Regions from separate parts of the Comamonas testosteroni genome, predicted to be linked through region 1. Evidence: predicted binding sites of a transcription regulator. Region 1 holds the regulator's gene; each other region holds the start of a gene.

Region 1 (4,401 bases):
CTGCTGACCCGCGTCTTCAAATCGGTCAGCGGCGTGACGCAGATCGGATTCAGCGGCCTGATGCTGGCCGTGACCGAGGACGAAGGCCTGGCCCAGGCCAGTCTGAATGACGAATTCGATATCCGCGCCCTGCTGACCTATAGCAGCGTCTGCGGCATCGGCCTCGATACCGTACCCGTGCCGGGCGACAGCAGCGCCGAGCAGATCGCTGCCGTCATGCGCGATACGGGCACCATGGCTTTTCGCCTCAACAAGCCGCTGACTGTGCGCCTGTTCCCCGTGCCGGGGCTCAAAGCGGGCGACAGAACGGCCTTCGAGAGCGCCGATCTGTGCAACTGCGCCGTACTGGCTCTGCCTTGAGCATCTAACAGGCGGGCTTCTGCGCCTGGCCGTCAAGCGCCGGCAGCTATTGCTTTTGATATTCCCCTACCCCGGTTCTGTTTGACCTGCCCCCATGGTGGCCGCCGGGGTGCCCCCGGTAAAATTGGCTCTTATGGCAAAAATTATCGTTCTGGCACTGGTGCTGCTTTTCTTTGGCTGCGGGCTGTACATGCATCTGCGCGGCAAGGTGCGCCACAAGGTGCTGCGCCAGCTGTTTGATCACTCCACGTTCACGGCGCCGTTCAACGTCTTCATGCTGATGTTCAGCAAGGTACCGCGCACGCCCTACCTGCCCACCAGCACCTTCCCCGAGCTGGCACCGCTGCAGGCCAACTGGCGTGAAATCCGCGAGGAAGCCGTCAATCTGCAAAAGAACATGCAGATCAAGGCCGCCGCCAACAACGACGACGCAGGCTTCAACTCCTTCTTCAAGACCGGCTGGAAGCGCTTCTACCTCAAATGGTACGGCGACGCCCACCCCTCGGCCATGGAGCTGTGCCCCAAGACCACGGCCCTGGTGAAGTCGATTCCCAGCGTCAAGGCTGCCATGTTTGCCGAGCTGCCGCCCGGCGCCAAGCTCAATCTGCACCGCGACCCCTATGCAGGCTCGCTGCGCTATCACCTGGCCGTGCTGGCCCCCAACGACGACCGCTGCATGATCGAGGTCGACGGCCAGCCCTATAGCTGGCGCGAAGGCGAAGGCGTGATCTTCGACGAGACCTTTATGCACTGGGCCGAGAACCGCAGCGAGGGCAACCGCATCGTGCTGTTCTGCGACGTGGAGCGTCCCATGACCAATGGCTTTGCCCAGTGGCTCAATCACTGGCTGGGCAAGAATGTGGTGGCCGCCGCCAGCTCGCCCAACAACGAAGGCGATCCGCGCGGCATGATCAGCAAGCTGTTCAAGATCTCGTTCTATGCGGGCAAGTACCGCCGCGCCTTCCGCAACTGGAATCCGACCTTCTACAAGATCCTCAAGTTCGGACTGATGATCGGCGTGCTGGTCTGGTTTATCTGGTGGCTGGTTTCTTGATAACCCCCTGAGGCGCTACGCGCCTTCCCCCTGGCCGGGCGCCCCCAAGGGGGACGGCGGCATCGCCGCAAGGGCGGCTCTTGCTCGCTGCCCCTGACTTGAGAAATGCCTTATCAAGGCTCCCGCCCTAAATGCAGAACAAGAAAGCCGCTGTGCGATGCATCAGCGGCTTTCTTGTTTCTGCGGTGCCCTACAGCGCCTTGCGCAGCGTGGTCGTCGGTATCTTGAGCTGCTCGCGGTATTTGGCGACGGTGCGGCGCGCGCACTCGATGCCCTGCTCTTTGAGCATATCGGCCAGCTTGGCGTCCGATAGCGGCTTCTTGGCATCTTCGGCATCGACGAACTGCTTGATCAGCGCACGCACGGCCGTGCTGGAGGCACTGCCGCCGGTTTCCGTACCCAGGCCCGAGCCGAAGAAATACTTGAGCTCGAAGGTGCCCTGGGGCGTGGCCATGTACTTGGCCGTGGTCACGCGGCTGATGGTGGACTCGTGCAGGCCCAGGGTGTCGGCGATATCGCGCAGCACCAGCGGGCGCATGGCCAGCTCACCATGCACAAAGAAGTTCTTCTGCCGCTCCACGATGGCTTCGGAAACACGCAAGATGGTGTCGAAGCGCTGCTGGATGTTCTTGATGAACCAGCGCGCCTCCTGCAGCTGCTGCTGCAGCGCCGCATGGCCGTCGCTGTTCTTGTGGCGGCGCAGCACACCGGCATAGATGTCGTGCACGCGCAGACGCGGCATGACCTCGGGGTTGAGCTGCACGGAAAAGTCCATCCGGCCGGCGCCGGCCCGCACCGGACGCACGATGACATCGGGCACCACGATATGGCGTTCCACATCGACAAAGCGACGCCCCGGACGCGGCTCCAGTCTGGCGATCAATGCCATGGCCTCGCGCAGTTGCTCCTCGCGCGCGCCGCACAGGCTGGTGAGCTTGCGCAGATCGCGCCGCGCCAGCAGGTCCATGGGCTGCGCACAGATGGCCTGCGCCAGCAGCAGCCGGTTCATATGCGCCTCGGTCGTGCCCTCGTCCTCGGCGGTGCGGATCAGGTCGCGCAGCTGCAGCTGCAGGCACTCGGCCAGATCACGCGCGCCCACGCCCACGGGCTCCAGGCTTTGCAGCAGCTTCAGAGCAATGACAAAGTGCTGCTCCAGCTCCTCGCGCTCTTCCAGGTCGTCGCCGGCTAGGCTCTGCGCCAGCTCCTGCAGGGAATCCTCGAGATAGCCGTCGTCGTTGAGCGACTCGATGAGAAAGCGCAGTGCCGCCATGTCCGCCGCGCCCAGATGCAGGCTCAGCGCCTGACGATGGAGAAAGTCGGTCAGGCTCTGGTGCTCGCGCGCCAGATCGATGGCATCGGTTTCGTCATCGCCATCGCGGTTGCGTGTGGAGCTGCTGGCCGAGGGCGTATCCCACTCGCTGCTGGATTCGCCGCCCCATTCCCCGTCCTGGCCGTCCATGCCGTCGGCCTCCCAGTTCAGCGTTTCCGGGGTCTCGGCACTTGGCGTCTCCGCTATTGTTTCAGCAGCTGCTTGCGTTTGCTTCGCATCATTTTCAGCATGAATACTGTCTGAAGTGTTGTATTCACTTGCGCTAGCAGCTACATCTACAGGAGCATCTCCCGTAGATTCGGCCTCATCGCCAGCACGTTCCAGAAAAGGGTTGTCGACCAGCATCTGCTCGACTTCCTGCGCCAGCTCCAGAGTGGAGAGCTGCAGCAGCTGAATGGATTGCTGCAGCTGCGGCGTCAGCGACAAATGCTGCGAAACGCGTAGCGAGAGACCTGGCTTCATCGAGGCGCGGCTCCCAGACAATCATTGCAAACGCGCACAGTGCCATGGGTTGGCAGCCGGGTCTCCCCAGGGCAAACCCCGGCGCAGCCGGTCAGGGTCCCTTCCGGGGGCAGCGACCACACAAAGTGAAGGAACGTGGGGGTCATCACATTCTGAAATGTTCGCCCAGATAGACGCGGCGCACATCGGCGTTCTCCACGATCTCCTCGGGCGTGCCTTCGGCCAGCACATGGCCGTCGCTGATGATGAAGGCGTGGTCGCAGATGCCCAGCGTCTCGCGCACATTGTGGTCGGTAATCAGCACGCCGATGCCGCGCTCCTTGAGGAAGCCGATGATGCGCTGGATCTCGATCACCGCAATCGGGTCGATGCCGGCAAACGGTTCGTCAAGCAGGATGAAGCGCGGTTGCGTGGCCAGGGCTCGGGCAATTTCCACGCGACGGCGCTCACCGCCGGACAGAGCCAGTGCCGGCGACTGGCGCAGATGCTCGACGCGCAGCTCCTGCAGCAAGCCGGTGAGGCGCTTTTCGATCTCGCCCTGCGTCAGCGTCTTGCCCTGCTCGTCCTTTTGCAGCTCCAGCACGGCGCGCACATTGTCTTCCACGCTGAGCTTGCGAAAGATGGAGGCTTCCTGGGGCAGATAGGACAGGCCCAGACGCGAGCGTTGGTGAATCGGCATGCCGCCCACCGGCTGGCCGTCGATGAAGATCTCGCCGCCGTCGCTGCGCACCAGGCCCACGATCATGTAGAACGATGTGGTCTTGCCCGCGCCGTTGGGGCCGAGCAGACCGACCACCTCGCCTTTTTGCACGGACAGGGACACATCCTTGACCACCTTGCGGCTGCCGTAGGACTTGGCCAGATGCTTGGCTTCCAGGCGGCTGTCGGACTCGCCGCTGCGGCTGCTGGAGAAAGTCGGTTCGCTCATTTCTTCTCGTCGGCTTTCTCGCCGCCCAGCGTCATGCTCTGGCGCAGCTGCGTGCCAGGTGTTGCAGGCTTGGGCTGGGCTCCCGGCGTGCCGTCCTTGGGCGCCATGATGGCGCGCACACGACCGCCCTGCCCCACGGAGGAGCTCGGCAGGCCGCCGCTGGTCTTCTGACCATCGACGGTATAGACGTCCGTGATGTTGTTGTAGACGATGATGGAGCCCGTGACCTGATCGCTGAGCTGACCGCCACGGTAGCGGCGCATCTCG
Region 2 (4,401 bases), 220 kb from region 1:
GCAGCGGCTGCCAGCTTGGGGTTGGAGGCCAGCGCCGGGTAGAAGCCCGCGCCCTTGGCACCTTCGCCCTTGACCATGTGGCACCCCTGGCAGATGGCCTGGTACAGGGTCTCTCCGCCGTTCTGGCTGAAGCGTGGGCGGACCACAGAGAAGTTCTGCATCAGCGCCTGGGTATCGGCGGGCGAGATGGAGAGAACGGCTGCAGATTGCAGTGTTTGCAGGTTTTTCACATCCTGGGTTTTCATGCCCTGTGATTGGGCCAGGACGGCGCCGGAGAGACCCAGGGCCAGGGCGCCAGTGGCGCAAAGACGGTGCAATATGTGCATGGTGAAGTTCCTTGTGGCTGACATGGGCGATCAGAGACTGGAGGCCTTGGCGTGCAGACGCTGGATGGCGTCCAGCGAAGACAGCACGGCACCTTCCTGCCAGGCGGGGATGTACGAGACATGCTCGCCCGCGAGCACCAGGCGACCGTCGATCTGTGCCAGATCCTTGTAGTGCTGCTCGCGCAGTGCATCGGTCCAGTTGCCGAAGCAGCCGTTGATCCAGGGCATGCGATGCCAGGCGACCGACACACCGTTGAGGAACTCCTGCTTGTACTGCGGATGGATCTGCGCGCCGTACTCCAGCGCCAGGCGAACGCGCTCGGCCGGCTTGAGCGAGGAGAAGCGGTAGCTGTTGGAGTTCTCAAAGGCATAGGCGCCCAGCAGCACGGCGGGGCCGTTGCCCATATAGCCGGTGGAGGGGTAGGAGATCTGCTGGATCGGCAGATCGGTGTAGCTGATGCCGCCGTAGATGCGTTCGTCCTCTTCCCAGAAGCGGCGCTTGAACTCCAGACCGACCTTCATGGAGCTGCCGTAGGGCACGGCAGCAATCGCGTTCTGCATGGCGCTGCCGGCCTGCACTTCGATCTGGCTCAGGATGGACAGCGGAATCGTGCACACGCACCAGTCGGCGCGGGCCTGCAGCGTGCTGCCGGGCTTGAGGGCGTCCACATAGTCCACGGTCACGCCCTTGTCGTTCTGGGCGATCCTGGTGACCTTTGCGTTGTAGCGTATGGCCGGGCCCAGATCGCGCGCCATGGCCTGGGCCAGCATGTCCATGCCGCCTTCGGGCTGGAAGATGGCGCTGTGGAATTCGTAGATATTGCCCACGCCCATCTGGCGCCACAAATTGGACTCGAGCAGCTCGTGCAGGCCCATGGGCGTCGAAGGTTTGGCCTGCGCCATCAGGCCGCCGCCGGGGTCGATGTCGTAGCCCCGGAAATCGCTGACCGCATTGCTGGCGCGGTAGCGGTACTCCTTGTCCAGCACGCCCCAGGCCTTGAGGCTCTCCAGCAGGCGTTCCTTGTCTTCCCGGCTGACGCTCTGGTCCAGTGCGCCCTGATTGGTAGCCTTGGACAGCAGCTCGGCCACATGGCCATAGACATCGGTCTGCACATGGCGAAAGCGCTGGGGCTTGCCGGCCAGGGCCTTGCTGTTGTGCAGATATGCGTTGTAGTTGACCTGGTTGAAGGCCTCGAGCTTGATGCCGAAGCGCTTGTAGTAGTCCAGCATCGCATGGTGGTGGTAGGGCACGCGCCAGGGGCCGGGGTTGAAGTAGTTGCCCTTGGCAAAGCCCACTTTCTGGCGCGTGCCGTCGAGTTCGCTGAACTCATCGCCGCCGCGCAGCGTCCAGCAGCGGCCGCCAGCGCGACTCTGGTATTCAAGCAACTGCACCTTGTAGCCGGCCGCGCGCAACTCGTGGGCTGCCACCATGCCTGCCAGGCCAGCGCCCAGCACCAGAACCGATGCGCCAGGTTTGGCGTTGCCGAGCTTGACCGGACCGCTGTAATGCGATTCGGCGGCATAGCCCAGTGAACTCATGGCTTGATACATGGCACTGCCGCCCGCGACCTTTCCGATCATCGAGAGCAGTTGTCTGCGACTGACATGCTTGCTTGGCTCTGGCATCTGAAATTCCTTTGCTGTTGTGTATTCCGCTGTCCATCCGGGGCTGCGGGGCAAGGGTTTTCAGCAAGAGCTGTGCCAGGGCAGGGGCTCGAGGTATTAGTTCAATGAAATCAGTTACTTGTTATGTAATTCAGAGCAATCTGCGCTCGATCCTCTTGAAGCGTATGGTGCATGCTCACTAATTTGAAGCATTAATGGCCAAATTGGTGCAGAGAAGTCACACAATGAGCTCAAAAAAAGCGTATCGGCTGTGACAGCGGATACGCCTTGAGAGTGGACTGGAACTACGGTGTCGCCGGGTTCAGAGCTCGCTGGGAGGCTCGCTGGCCTCACTGACCATGACACGATTGCGTCCGCCCCGCTTGGCCGCGTAGAGCATGACGTCGGCCTGCTGGAAGACGGCCTTGATATCGGGGTCGGTGTCGGGCCAGTGGGCCACGCCCAGCGAGATGGTGATATGGCCCACATGCTGCATCTCCATCTTCTCGACCATCTGGCGCAGGCGCTCGGCGACATGGGTGGCGGCCTCCAGAGCCGTGCCGGGCAGCAGCAGCAGAAACTCCTCGCCACCCACGCGGCAGGGCAGGTCATCGACACGCGAGACCTCGCGCATGGTGCGTGCGAGCTGTCTGAGCACCTCGTCGCCTGTATCGTGGCCAAAGCCGTCGTTGATATCCTTGAAGTGATCGATGTCGATGGCAACCACCGAGAACGGCAGCGCTTGCGTCTGGAAGGCCGTGATGGCAGCCTCCAGATGGCGGCGATTGCCCAGGCCTGTCAGCGGGTCGGTGTTCACATCCTCGCGCAGCTTGGTGATATTGCGTTGCAGCAGGCCCAGGCCCTTGAGCATGGCCTTCTTGAGCTCGTAGGACTCGAAGTACCAGGACTTGACGGCCTGAATGTTCTGCGCCGTCTCGGGCTTGTCCATATCGTGAGCGCCATTGGCCAGTTGGCGCAGCGGGCTGGCAATGTGGCGCGCGCTCCACCAGATGACCACCAGCATCAGCAGGGCGATGGGCAGGGTCTTGTAGAGCACGGAGCGCATCAGCTTGTTGAGCGGGGCCAGTGTGGCCGCCTTGGGACGCTGGGCCACAATGCCCCAGCCCGAGGCATCAATGACGGCATAGCCGGCCAGCATTTCCACTCCCTTGCTGTTGACGACCGGCGCCGTACCCGACTCGCCCCTGATCACGGCGTTGATGACATCGTTGTTGATCACCTGGTCGCCAATACGATTGTTGTCGGGGTGATAGATGATGTGCTTGTTCTTGTCCACCACGTAGACATAGGTCCCATCCTGGTAGAAGTGCGAGCCCAACAGGGTGTCGAGGATGCTGTCTTCCTTGAGGTAGATGCTGCCGCCCACTGCCCCGAGGAATTCGCCCTGAGGGTCGAAAATGGGCTGAGAGACAAAGATGATGTAGTTGCCGGCCGTGGACATATAGGGCTGGCTGATCACGGGCCCTCGCGTGCTCAATGTCTGTGTCACTCCGGCGCTTTGCAGCGTCTTCCCCTTGATCTGCAGGGTTTCGGGCGATGTCGCCAGCACATACCCCGTGGGATCGATGATGGTGACGGAGTTGAAGCTCTTGGTTTGCAGGCGCAGACGCGTGGCCTCTTTGGCCAGATATTCAACGTCATTCATGTGCGCCCCCATCAGATTGGCGCTGTACTCCAGTTGTTGGAGGGCGGACTGGAGAAAATCGTCTGTGCTCCTGGCCAGTTTGGTGGCGTAGGCATGGTGACCTTCGAGCGTGTTGTCGATCAGTTGCTGGCGCTGCACCAGATAGCCGGCATAGAAAGTGTTGAGAAACGGTATCAGCGCGCTGCAGATGGTCAGGGCCAGTATCAGTCGACGCAAATCAAGCCGGTTAGGCGCAAGCCGGCGGTGCCAGGGGAGAGATTTCTTCACAGATGATGTCGCGAGAGCTGGGCGGCTCTGCGCTGTACCTGTGTGCTCTGACAGGCGCAGACCCCGGCCGCATATTCATTGAGTGTCTGCATTATGGTTGCTCGCGCCGTGGCCCTGCTCATGGTCAACCACCATGCAGGCGTGTCAGGCAGACAACTCCTTGAACTTTTCTACCTCTACTGCACAGTCGTAGAAGCAGGGCGCCCGGCCAATATCTGTGAGCTGCTGATGCGTCAGCTCGTTCACATTCGTGCCGTTGGCTCCCTGCTTGCGCCACCAGATGCCCAGGCCCACCACCACACCGGCGCGAGCACGGCCGTTGACGGCGGCGTGGCAGACATGCTCGCCGCGCCGGTTGAAGACGCGCAGCCGGTCACCGTCGGCAATGCCGCGCGCAGCTGCGTCATCGGGGTGCATCTCCAGCAGCGGACGCTCTTCCATGCGGGCCAGGCTGGCCACATTGGCAAAGCTGCTGTTGAGAAAGTTGCGTGCGGGTGGCGAGATCATGGCCAGCGGGTAGGCCGTCGTGGGCGGCTC
Region 3 (4,401 bases), 460 kb from region 1:
CCATCCATTCGGTATCGGTCACCCGGCCCGTCTTGCGGCGCAACACCACATGCAGATGTGCGGCCACCGCCACTCGCTCGCTGTCCTCCATATACCGCTCCTGTCTTTGATGGATCACTAGTGCTGACGCTCCAGATGCAGGCTGATATCCAGGCCTTCCATTTCCTGCACGGCATCCACCCGCAACGGCATCAGCAGACGGATCAGCACCAGCACCCCGGCCGTGGCTGCGCCGCTGTAGGCAGCCACGGCTGCCACCGCAATCAGCTGATTCAGCACCGTGGCACTCGTACCCGCGATCAGAGGGTCGGCAAACACCGCCGTGAGGATGGAGCCGGCAATGCCGCCCACGCCATGCACGCCGAAGACATCGAGCGAGTCGTCGGCCCCCAGCCGGCGCTTGAGCCAGGTTGCGCCCCAGAAGCAGACAGCGCCCGCAATCAGGCCTATCCACACCGCACTGCCCACCTGCACAAAACCGGCGGCAGGAGTGATGGCCACCAGCCCACCCACCATGCCCGAGAGCAGGCCCAGCAAGGTCGGAGCGCCGCGCACCAGCCACTCCACCACCATCCATGCCAGCCCCGCAGCCGAGGCCGCCACCAGCGTGACCACAAAGGCCAGCGCTGCACGACCGTCGGCGGACAGGGCCGATCCGGCGTTGAAGCCGAACCAGCCGAACAGCAGCAGCGCAGTGCCCATGGCCGTCCAGCCCAGGCTGTGCGGCTCGAAAGGCTCGGTGCCATAGCCACGCCTGCGCCCCATCATGAAGGCACAGACCAGTGCCGCCACACCTGCGTTCACATGCACCACGGCACCGCCGGCAAAGTCCAGCGCGCCCAGCTGGTTCAGCCAGCCACCGCTCTCCCACACCCAGTGCGCCACCGGGGCATAGACGAGAACGCTCCACAGCGCGGCAAACACCAGCAGGGCCGCAAAGCGCATGCGCTCGACCACGGCCCCCACGATCAGCGAGGTGGTGATGATGGCGAATGCAGCCTGGAACAGGGCATAGGCCGCTTCGGGCAGATGCGGCGCCAGATGGCTGACCGAGATCACGCTGCGCCGGCCATCAAAGTGCAGTGAGGCGAACCAGGCGCGTCCCAGATTGCCGAGCCAGGGAGACTCGGCGGTAAACGCGAGCGAGTAGCCCAGGCCGAACCAGGTCAGGGTCACCACACAGGCCACAGCGAACACGGCCACCATGGTGTTGACCACATTCTTGCGACGTACCAGCCCCGCATAGAACAGGGAGATACCCGGCAAGGTCATCAGCAAGACCAGCGCCGACGCGACCATGACCCAACCGGTATCTGCCTTGTCGATGGCAGTCAATGGCACCATTTCCATGCACTCCCCCCTGCTTGTTTGCTTTGACAAGAAAAGGAAGCAGGTTCCATGCCAGTGCCATGCCGATGCTCTGCCGCTACACTAATGATAGCAATCCGCACTTTTTCATCAAAGAGTTCGAGCTCATTGCATATGAATCAGGGCTTGCAGCTTGTGCTTGGGGCAGAGCCCGTTATGCTCGACAAGGTCCATCGTTGCTGCACTGATTCATGACCTGGCTGCTGCTGACTCTTCATGTGTTGCTGATTGCCGGCTTCGGCCTGCGCATCCTGCTGCGCAGAGACATGCGGCCCGATGTGCGACTGGCCTGGCTCATGGTCATCGTGCTGCTGCCCTATGTGAGCTGCCTGCTGTACTACCTGTTTGGCGAGGTGGCCCTGGGCCGCGTGCCCGGCCGCAGAAGACTCAATGTGCGCGAGTTCTGCCAGTCCCGCAGCGGCGCCGCGACCGATGCCGGCCGCAGCCCGCAGGCACTTCCGACCATGGCCGATCAATGGCTGCCGGCCTTCCGCTATGCCTCGTCCATCAATGGCTTTGCGCCGCTGCCCGGCCACAGGGCCGAGCTGATGCGCGATGGTGCACATGCCCGTTCGCAGATGCTCGCCGATATGGATGCCGCGCGCCACGATATCAACGTGCTGTACTACATCTGGCTGGACGACGGCACCGGCACCGATGTGGCCCATGCCCTGATGCGTGCCGCACAGCGCGGCGTGACCTGCCGTGCCATGGTCGACGGACTGGGATCGCGCGCACTGACGCGCTCGCCACTGTGGCAGCAGATGCGGCAGGCCGGCGTACATCTGGCGATTGCCCTTCCCATCAGCAATCTGCTCAAGGTCATGCTGACCAGCCGCATCGACCTGCGCAACCACCGCAAGATCACGCTCATAGACGGCAGGATCAACTATTGCGGCAGCCAGAACTGCGCCGACGAAGGCTTTCACATCAAGGCTCGCTATGCCCCCTGGGTGGACATCATGCTGCGCCTGCAGGGACCTGTGGTCATGCAGATGCAGCAGGCCTTTGCCAGCGACTGGGCGCAGTCCGATGCGAGCTTTGCACCACCGGCAATCGAGGCCGAGGCCCGCACTGCCGCTGACGACGGCTTCCATGCCGTTGCGATTGCCGAAGGGCCGACGGAAAGAGCACGCTCAACACCCCAGCTGGTTGCCAGCCTGCTGGCCTGTGCGCAGCGCGAGGTCGTGATCTCCACCCCCTACTTCGTGCCCGACAGCACGGTGCTAGATGCCTTGTGCGCCGCCGCGCTGCGCCAGGTGAAGGTCACGCTGATCCTGCCCGCCCGCAATGACTCATGGATCGTCGGCGCCGTCAGCCGCAGCCATTACTGGCGGCTGCTGAGCGCTGGCGTCCATATCCACGAATTCCGCCCCGGCCTGCTGCATGCCAAGACCCTGTGCCTGGACGGCTCGGTCAGCCTGATCGGCTCCACGAATCTGGATCTGCGCAGCTTTGACCTGAACTTCGAAAACAATGTATTGCTGCACGACGAAGCCACCACCCAGGCTATCCGGCAGCGCCAGCAAAGCTATCTCAGCGAATCCGATGTGGTGACGCTGGCACAGGTGCATTCGGCTCCCTGGTGGAAGCGCATCTGGGACAACCTGCTGGGCGCGCTGAGCCCGCTGCTGTAAGCGCCATGCCCTGGCTTTGGGCATACCCAAAGCCCACGCACCACGTGCGTGCACGCCGGCGGCCCCTCTCGCACCAAGGCGGAACGCCCTTTTATTTCATACGTGAAAGTCAGGGCTGATCCTCCCCTGATTTACACAAATCTGCAGGAATACCCTCTGCTGGCACGCCTTTCGCTTGCCTACATTCTTGTATGCAAGTTGCAGTCAACTTGCATACAAGATTCCACAACTTGCGAAAGACGACTATGCGCCGCTTTGTCAGATCATTGTTCGGACAGGTGGTGATCGCACTCATACTGGGTGTGCTCGCCGGACTACTGGCCCCTGAATGGGCCGTGAAACTCAAACCCCTGGGCGATGGCTTCATCAAGCTCATCAAGATGATCATCCCCATACTGGTGTTCTGCGTGGTTGTGCACGGCATTGCCGGCGCGGGCGACCTCAAGCGCGTAGGCCGCGTGGGCGTCAAGGCCCTGATCTATTTCGAGGTGCTGACCACCATCGCATTGGGCATGGGCCTGGTGCTGGCCTTTGTCTTCGAGCCTGGCGTGGGCATGAACGTGGACACCAGCAAGCTCGACGCCTCGGCCATGGCGGCCTATGCCAGCAATGCCGACAAGCTGACCAGCGGCGGCACGGTGGACTTCCTGATGAAGCTCATTCCCACCACCGTGGTGGAAGCATTCGCCAAGGGCGACGTCCTGCAGGTGCTGCTGTTCGCCGTGCTGTTCGGCTGCGCGCTGACCATGCTGGGTGAGCGCGGCAAGCCCGTTTCCGAGCTGGTGGACACCTTGTCCATGGTCCTGTTCAAGGTCATGGGCATCATCATCAAGCTGGCACCGCTGGGCGTGCTGGGCGCCATCTCCTTCACCGTGGGTCAGTACGGCATAGGCTCGCTCAAGCAGCTGGGCATGCTGGTGGCGCTGTTCTACGTCTCGGTACTGCTCTTCGTGTTCGTGGTGCTGGGCCTGGTGATGCGCCTGTCGGGCTTCAGTCTGATCAAGCTGCTGCGCTATCTGCGTGAGGAACTGACCATCGTCTTTGCGACCACCTCCTCCGACAGCGTGCTGCCCCAGATCATGGCCAAGCTGCGCAACATGGGTGTGCGCGACTCCACCGTGGGCCTGGTGATTCCCACCGGCTACTCCTTCAACCTGGACGCATTCTCCATCTACATCACGCTGGCAGCGGTCTTCATCGCCCAGGCCACCAACACCCCCATCAGCATGTCCGACCTGCTGACCATTCTGGCCATCGCGCTGGTGACCTCCAAGGGTGCGCACGGCGTGCCGGGCTCGGCCATCGTGGTGCTGGCCGCCACCCTGCATGCCATCCCCGCCATCCCTGCGATCGGCCTGGTGCTGGTGCTGTCGGTGGACTGGTTCATGGGCATTGC
Region 4 (4,401 bases), 1.6 Mb from region 1:
CTGCATCTCCTGCTCGCCGGGCACCCAGGTGTGAAAAGGTGCGGCCGCCGTGTAGTTGTAGAAGATGTTCCAGGCCTGGTGGCTGATGTGGTCCTTGCCTTCGCAGGCCAGCTTCCAGCCTGCGGGCTCTCGGATGCCGTAGCGCGCCAGATCGCGGAACAGAGCGCCGCCGTTTTCCTCGGCATACATCTCCCAGGCTTCCTTCCAGCTCATCACGCGCTTGGGCAGCATGTAATCCTGCATCATGGCCACCAGGGTCAGCACGCGGTAGCCGCGCCAGAACCATTTGTCGATCCAGCGCTGCACGATGGGCACGTTGCCCGGGTCCTGCTCCAGCATGAACTTGATGCATTCGATGCCCAGCGTCATATGGCGCGACTCATCGCTTTGCGCCGAGAAGCCAAAGGTCACGGTGGACAGATCGCCGTTGTGCGCCGCGCCCGACATAAAGGGAACGAACAGCAGATTGGTCAGCACATATTCGAAGGAGAAGCTCACTGCCGTGAGGAACTCGAACGGGCCTGCGCTCAGCGCATCTTCAAAAAAGGACTTGGGCACCGACAAAAACCAGACCCGGTCGAACCAGTGACTGGAGCTGTGCATGCCGTTGAAGTACTTGTTGTAGTTGGACAGCGCATGGGTCTCGGTCTGGAAGTGGCGCAGCTCGTCGATGGACTGCATCTGCGCCGCCACGCGCGCCCCCGCACCGGTGAAATGCCGGCCCGCATGGGCAAAACCGCGGTGAGCGTAATACTCCAGCGGCACAACGCCCTGGATGAACAGCTTGAGCGCGTTGAGATAGCGCGCATCGGTCACGCCCAACTGGCCGTTGTTCTGGGCAAAGGCCTCGATCACGGCGTAGAGCTTTTTCTCTTTTTCGCCCTGGTACTTCCAGTAGGCGTCCATGGTCAGGCGGAAGGGGTCTTCCCACTTGTCCCAGTCGTGGATCTTGATGCCCTCGAACTTGTCATAGGGGAAGACCTTGTCCATGGGCTGGTAGCTGGTCTCCCAGCCCAGGCCACGTGTCATGGCGGTGTAGCGGTCCTTGAGGCCCAGCTTTTTCTTGATTACGGGTGCGTCCATGGTGTCTCCTTGGATGGCGTTGTCTGGTGGTGTTCGGTGAGCGGCTCTTACTGGTTCCAGCTCAGGGAGAATTCGTCGTCGTCCTCCTCCACATGGCCAGACAGCGTGACCAGATTGATCTGGATCTGCTGCAGCTCGTAGGGGCGACCGGTCTGCTCTTCAATGCTGGCGCGACGTATGACCAGGCGGCCGGGGGCGTCGATCTTCACGAGACCGGGCGAGTACACGGCTTGGGCGTGGGTGTTGTCGGCGAGGATGGCGTCCACCACGGGGCGCGATTCCTCGTTGTCCTGAAAGGCGATGAACACCTTGGAGACGGGGGTGCTGGCAGATGTGCTCATGGCGCTGCTCCTCAGATGTCCAGACCGGCCTTGCGGGCACGGGCATCCAGGCTTTGGCGAACTTCGCTGAGCACGGCTGCGCCACGCGCACCCAGGGCCAGTTCGGCCACGGCGGCCAATGCCACGCCGGCATGCTCGGCATAGCTCAGATACCAGTGCGACAGCTGGCTGCGGTTGTCTGCGGATTCGGCTGCAGCTACCTTGACCACGGCATCGATCCAGCGTGCGGTCTCGGTGTGCCACTCGGGCATGAAGGCCGTGAGCATGGCCACGGCCGTGCCGCCCTGCACCGTGACATGCTCGTCGACGAAGTGGTTGTAGATCAGGGGATAGAGCAGTCCGTCGAGCACCATATTCTGGGCAACGAACAGCTCCATGGGGTCCTGCACCACAAGCAGGTCTTCCACCAGATGGCGCAGCGGCTGCCAGGCCGGGTGCTGCATCCAGTCGTTCTTGCCGGCCTCGAGCACGCCGGGCTCGTCCATGACCAGGCCCAGTCGCGTGAGGTACTGGGCCACACCCAGGTGGTCCATGGCATGCATCATGGCCGGAGCCGTGAAGGGCGTACCGTAGCCGCGTGAGCAGATCTGGCTGTTGTTCATATTGCCGCCCCAGGCCACATGGCGTAGCGGCATCAATACATCGCAGGCCTTGGCGCGCAGGGCATCGGACATCTTGCCGGCCAGATTGCGCGACTCCACAAACTGGTAGTTGGCTTCCACAGCCTCCTGCTGCCTGGCGCGGGTCATGGTCCAGGTGGCGTAGTAGTACTGACGTGGATCGCGCAGCGCGTTCCAGTCCGCCATGCGGATCGCCGTGCGGCCGGTGTCGAACAGCTCGAACTCTGGCTCCCACAGCGGCCGGTAATGGAAGTGGTGCGTGGGCTGCACGCCCAACGTGGCCTCCAGATAGCGCGACGCGGGCTTGTCTCCCGTGTAGGTTGCCACGCGGGCAAAGGTATGGCGCAGCGGCTGTATCTCGCGCGCCGAAAGCTCGATATTCATGGGCTTGTCTCCTGTGTTGTCGTGGGATGCGTGAGTGATGGTCAGAGCAGCCTGGCTTTCTGGACCTGGCAGAAGGCCTCAAAGTCGGCCTCTGTCATGGCCAGCTCCACCGTGAGTTCGGGCCAGCCCACGGAGAACTCGAAGTCCACAAAACCGTTGGCGCGCCTTTGCAGCACGCGCACCGAACGGCGCGTGAGATCGCAGGCGGGAAGATCGAGAGTGCTTGTTTCCATGAGGGGCTCCTGGCGGGTCTATGGCTTTTGCAATTGCACAGCCCGTGCCAGTTCATGAAAATATCGATAAATTCAGGGTTACTCCCTAAATTTGCGCGTGTTTGAGCAAGCTGGTGATCAGTAATTCCCGGGCAAACCCTAGGACAGCAGTCACAGTGCTTCAATGCCTACTGCAGTGCAGCATGATCAAATGATCAAGTACCCCATGCAAAGGTTCGCAATTCATCAATTGCGCCAGCAGTTCAAGGCCGAGGATGCGGGTCAATCCCGTAGCCAGAATTCGATGCTTTATCGATAGTTTTCTCATGCCCCACACTCCCCCCGCCTTACCCTCCGATGCCGATTTGCGCAGCCAGGTCCGCTTCTCCACCGAAGACGGACTGATCTGGCTCGCGGGCCAGCGCATGTTGCTGCTGCACCTGGCCTCTCTTCACGCCCTGCGCCGCGAAATGATGAACACCATGGGGCCCGATCACACGCGGCGCCTGCTGCTGCGTGCCGGCTATGCCGCAGGTGAGCGCGATGCACTGCTGGCACGCCAGATACGACCCACGGCCAGCCTGTTCGAGATGTTTGCCGTAGGCCCCCAACTGCACCGGCTGGAGGGTGCAGTGCGCGCCACGCCGGAAATCTTTGAGGCCGATGAGCAGGCCGGCCACTTTCAATGCGTGGTGCGCTGGGAACACAGCTGGGAAGCGGAAATCCATTTGCGCGAATGGGGCCCCCAGGACCAGCCCTCGTGCTGGATGCTGCTGGGATATGCCTCGGGTTACTCCAGCGCGTTCTTCCGTCGACCGGTGTTTTTCAAGGAAATGCAGTGCTCCACCTGCGGCCACGCACACTGCCTGATAGAAGGCCGGTTTCAACATGAGTGGCCCGATGGCGAACAAATCGCACGCGACTACGACCCCGACTCCATGCTGGTACGCCTGGATGAGCTGCAGTCCCAGGTCGAGGCCTTGCGCACCGGCCTGGCCCCTTTCGACAGCCAGGGCCCGTTGCTGGGCCATTCACGCGCCTTTCAGGCCGCGCTGGAGCTGCTATCCAAGGCTGCTCCCACCCAGGTCACGGTGTTGTTCACGGGTGAGACCGGCGTGGGCAAGGAGCGCTTTGCGCGCGCCCTACATGCCATGAGCCCGCGTGCCGACAAACCCTTTGTGGCCGTGAACTGCGCGGCTCTGCCCGCCGACCTGATAGAGAGCGAGCTGTTCGGCGCCGAAAAAGGCGCGTTCACCGGCGCCACGGCAACGCGCATAGGGCGCTTTGAACGCGCCCATGGCGGCACGCTGATGCTGGACGAGCTAGGCGAGCTGCCCCTGGCCGCCCAGGCCAAGCTGCTGCGCGTGCTGCAAAGTGGCGAAGTGGAACGCCTGGGCGGCCACCGCAGTACCCAAGTCGATGTGCGCGTGATCGCCGCCACCAATGTAGACCTGGAAAAAGCCGTGGAACAGGGGCGCTTTCGGCGCGACCTGCTCTACCGCCTCAACGTCTACCCCATACGCATCCCCGCGCTGCGCGAGCGCGTGGACGATATCGAGCTGCTGGCCATGCATTTGCTGCAGAAATACTCGGCCTTGCACGGCAAGCCGGCCCCGGGCTTCAGCGACCGGGCGCTGACCGCACTACGCGGCCACAGCTGGCCCGGCAATGTGCGCGAGCTGGAGAATCTGGTGGAACGCGGCCTCATCCTCACGCCGGCCGGCGAACCCATCGATGTGGCTTGCCTGTTCCCCCAGTGGA

Evidence for each region. Region 1 encodes sigma-54, which starts transcription at its own class of promoters, with help from an activator protein. Its sites were predicted from a motif close to TGGCANGNAANCTGCTTT; they were not measured.
Region 2: a site for sigma-54 is predicted at 2,013-2,030, ahead of F0P97_RS25020 (flavin monoamine oxidase family protein). Genes of this name have one in related genera too.
Region 3: a site for sigma-54 is predicted at 1,387-1,404, ahead of F0P97_RS00735 (ammonium transporter). Genes of this name have one in related genera too.
Region 4: a site for sigma-54 is predicted at 2,694-2,711, ahead of F0P97_RS18505 (phenol hydroxylase subunit). Genes of this name have one in related genera too.

Annotation. Positions count from the first base shown of each region.
Region 1 covers NZ_CP043568.1:5,648,580-5,652,980, forward strand. The annotation lists gene F0P97_RS26020 (DUF711 family protein) at 1-360, shown strand, start outside; gene F0P97_RS26025 (aspartyl/asparaginyl beta-hydroxylase domain-containing protein) at 494-1,414, shown strand; gene F0P97_RS26030 (RNA polymerase factor sigma-54) at 1,605-3,206, opposite strand; gene lptB (LPS export ABC transporter ATP-binding protein) at 3,352-4,134, opposite strand; gene lptA (lipopolysaccharide transport periplasmic protein LptA) at 4,131-4,401, opposite strand, start outside.
Region 2 covers NZ_CP043568.1:5,432,570-5,436,970, reverse strand. The annotation lists gene F0P97_RS25025 (c-type cytochrome) at 1-326, opposite strand, end outside; gene F0P97_RS25020 (flavin monoamine oxidase family protein) at 357-1,952, opposite strand; gene F0P97_RS25015 (sensor domain-containing diguanylate cyclase) at 2,254-3,813, opposite strand; gene F0P97_RS25010 (molybdopterin-containing oxidoreductase family protein) at 4,009-4,401, opposite strand, start outside.
Region 3 covers NZ_CP043568.1:167,332-171,732, reverse strand. The annotation lists gene F0P97_RS00740 (hypothetical protein) at 1-91, opposite strand, end outside; gene F0P97_RS00735 (ammonium transporter) at 118-1,350, opposite strand; gene cls (cardiolipin synthase) at 1,560-3,005, shown strand; gene F0P97_RS00725 (C4-dicarboxylate transporter DctA) at 3,251-4,401, shown strand, end outside.
Region 4 covers NZ_CP043568.1:4,014,631-4,019,031, forward strand. The annotation lists gene F0P97_RS18490 (aromatic/alkene/methane monooxygenase hydroxylase/oxygenase subunit alpha) at 1-1,083, opposite strand, end outside; gene F0P97_RS18495 (MmoB/DmpM family protein) at 1,131-1,424, opposite strand; gene F0P97_RS18500 (aromatic/alkene monooxygenase hydroxylase subunit beta) at 1,436-2,428, opposite strand; gene F0P97_RS18505 (phenol hydroxylase subunit) at 2,470-2,661, opposite strand; gene F0P97_RS18510 (sigma-54-dependent Fis family transcriptional regulator) at 2,967-4,401, shown strand, end outside.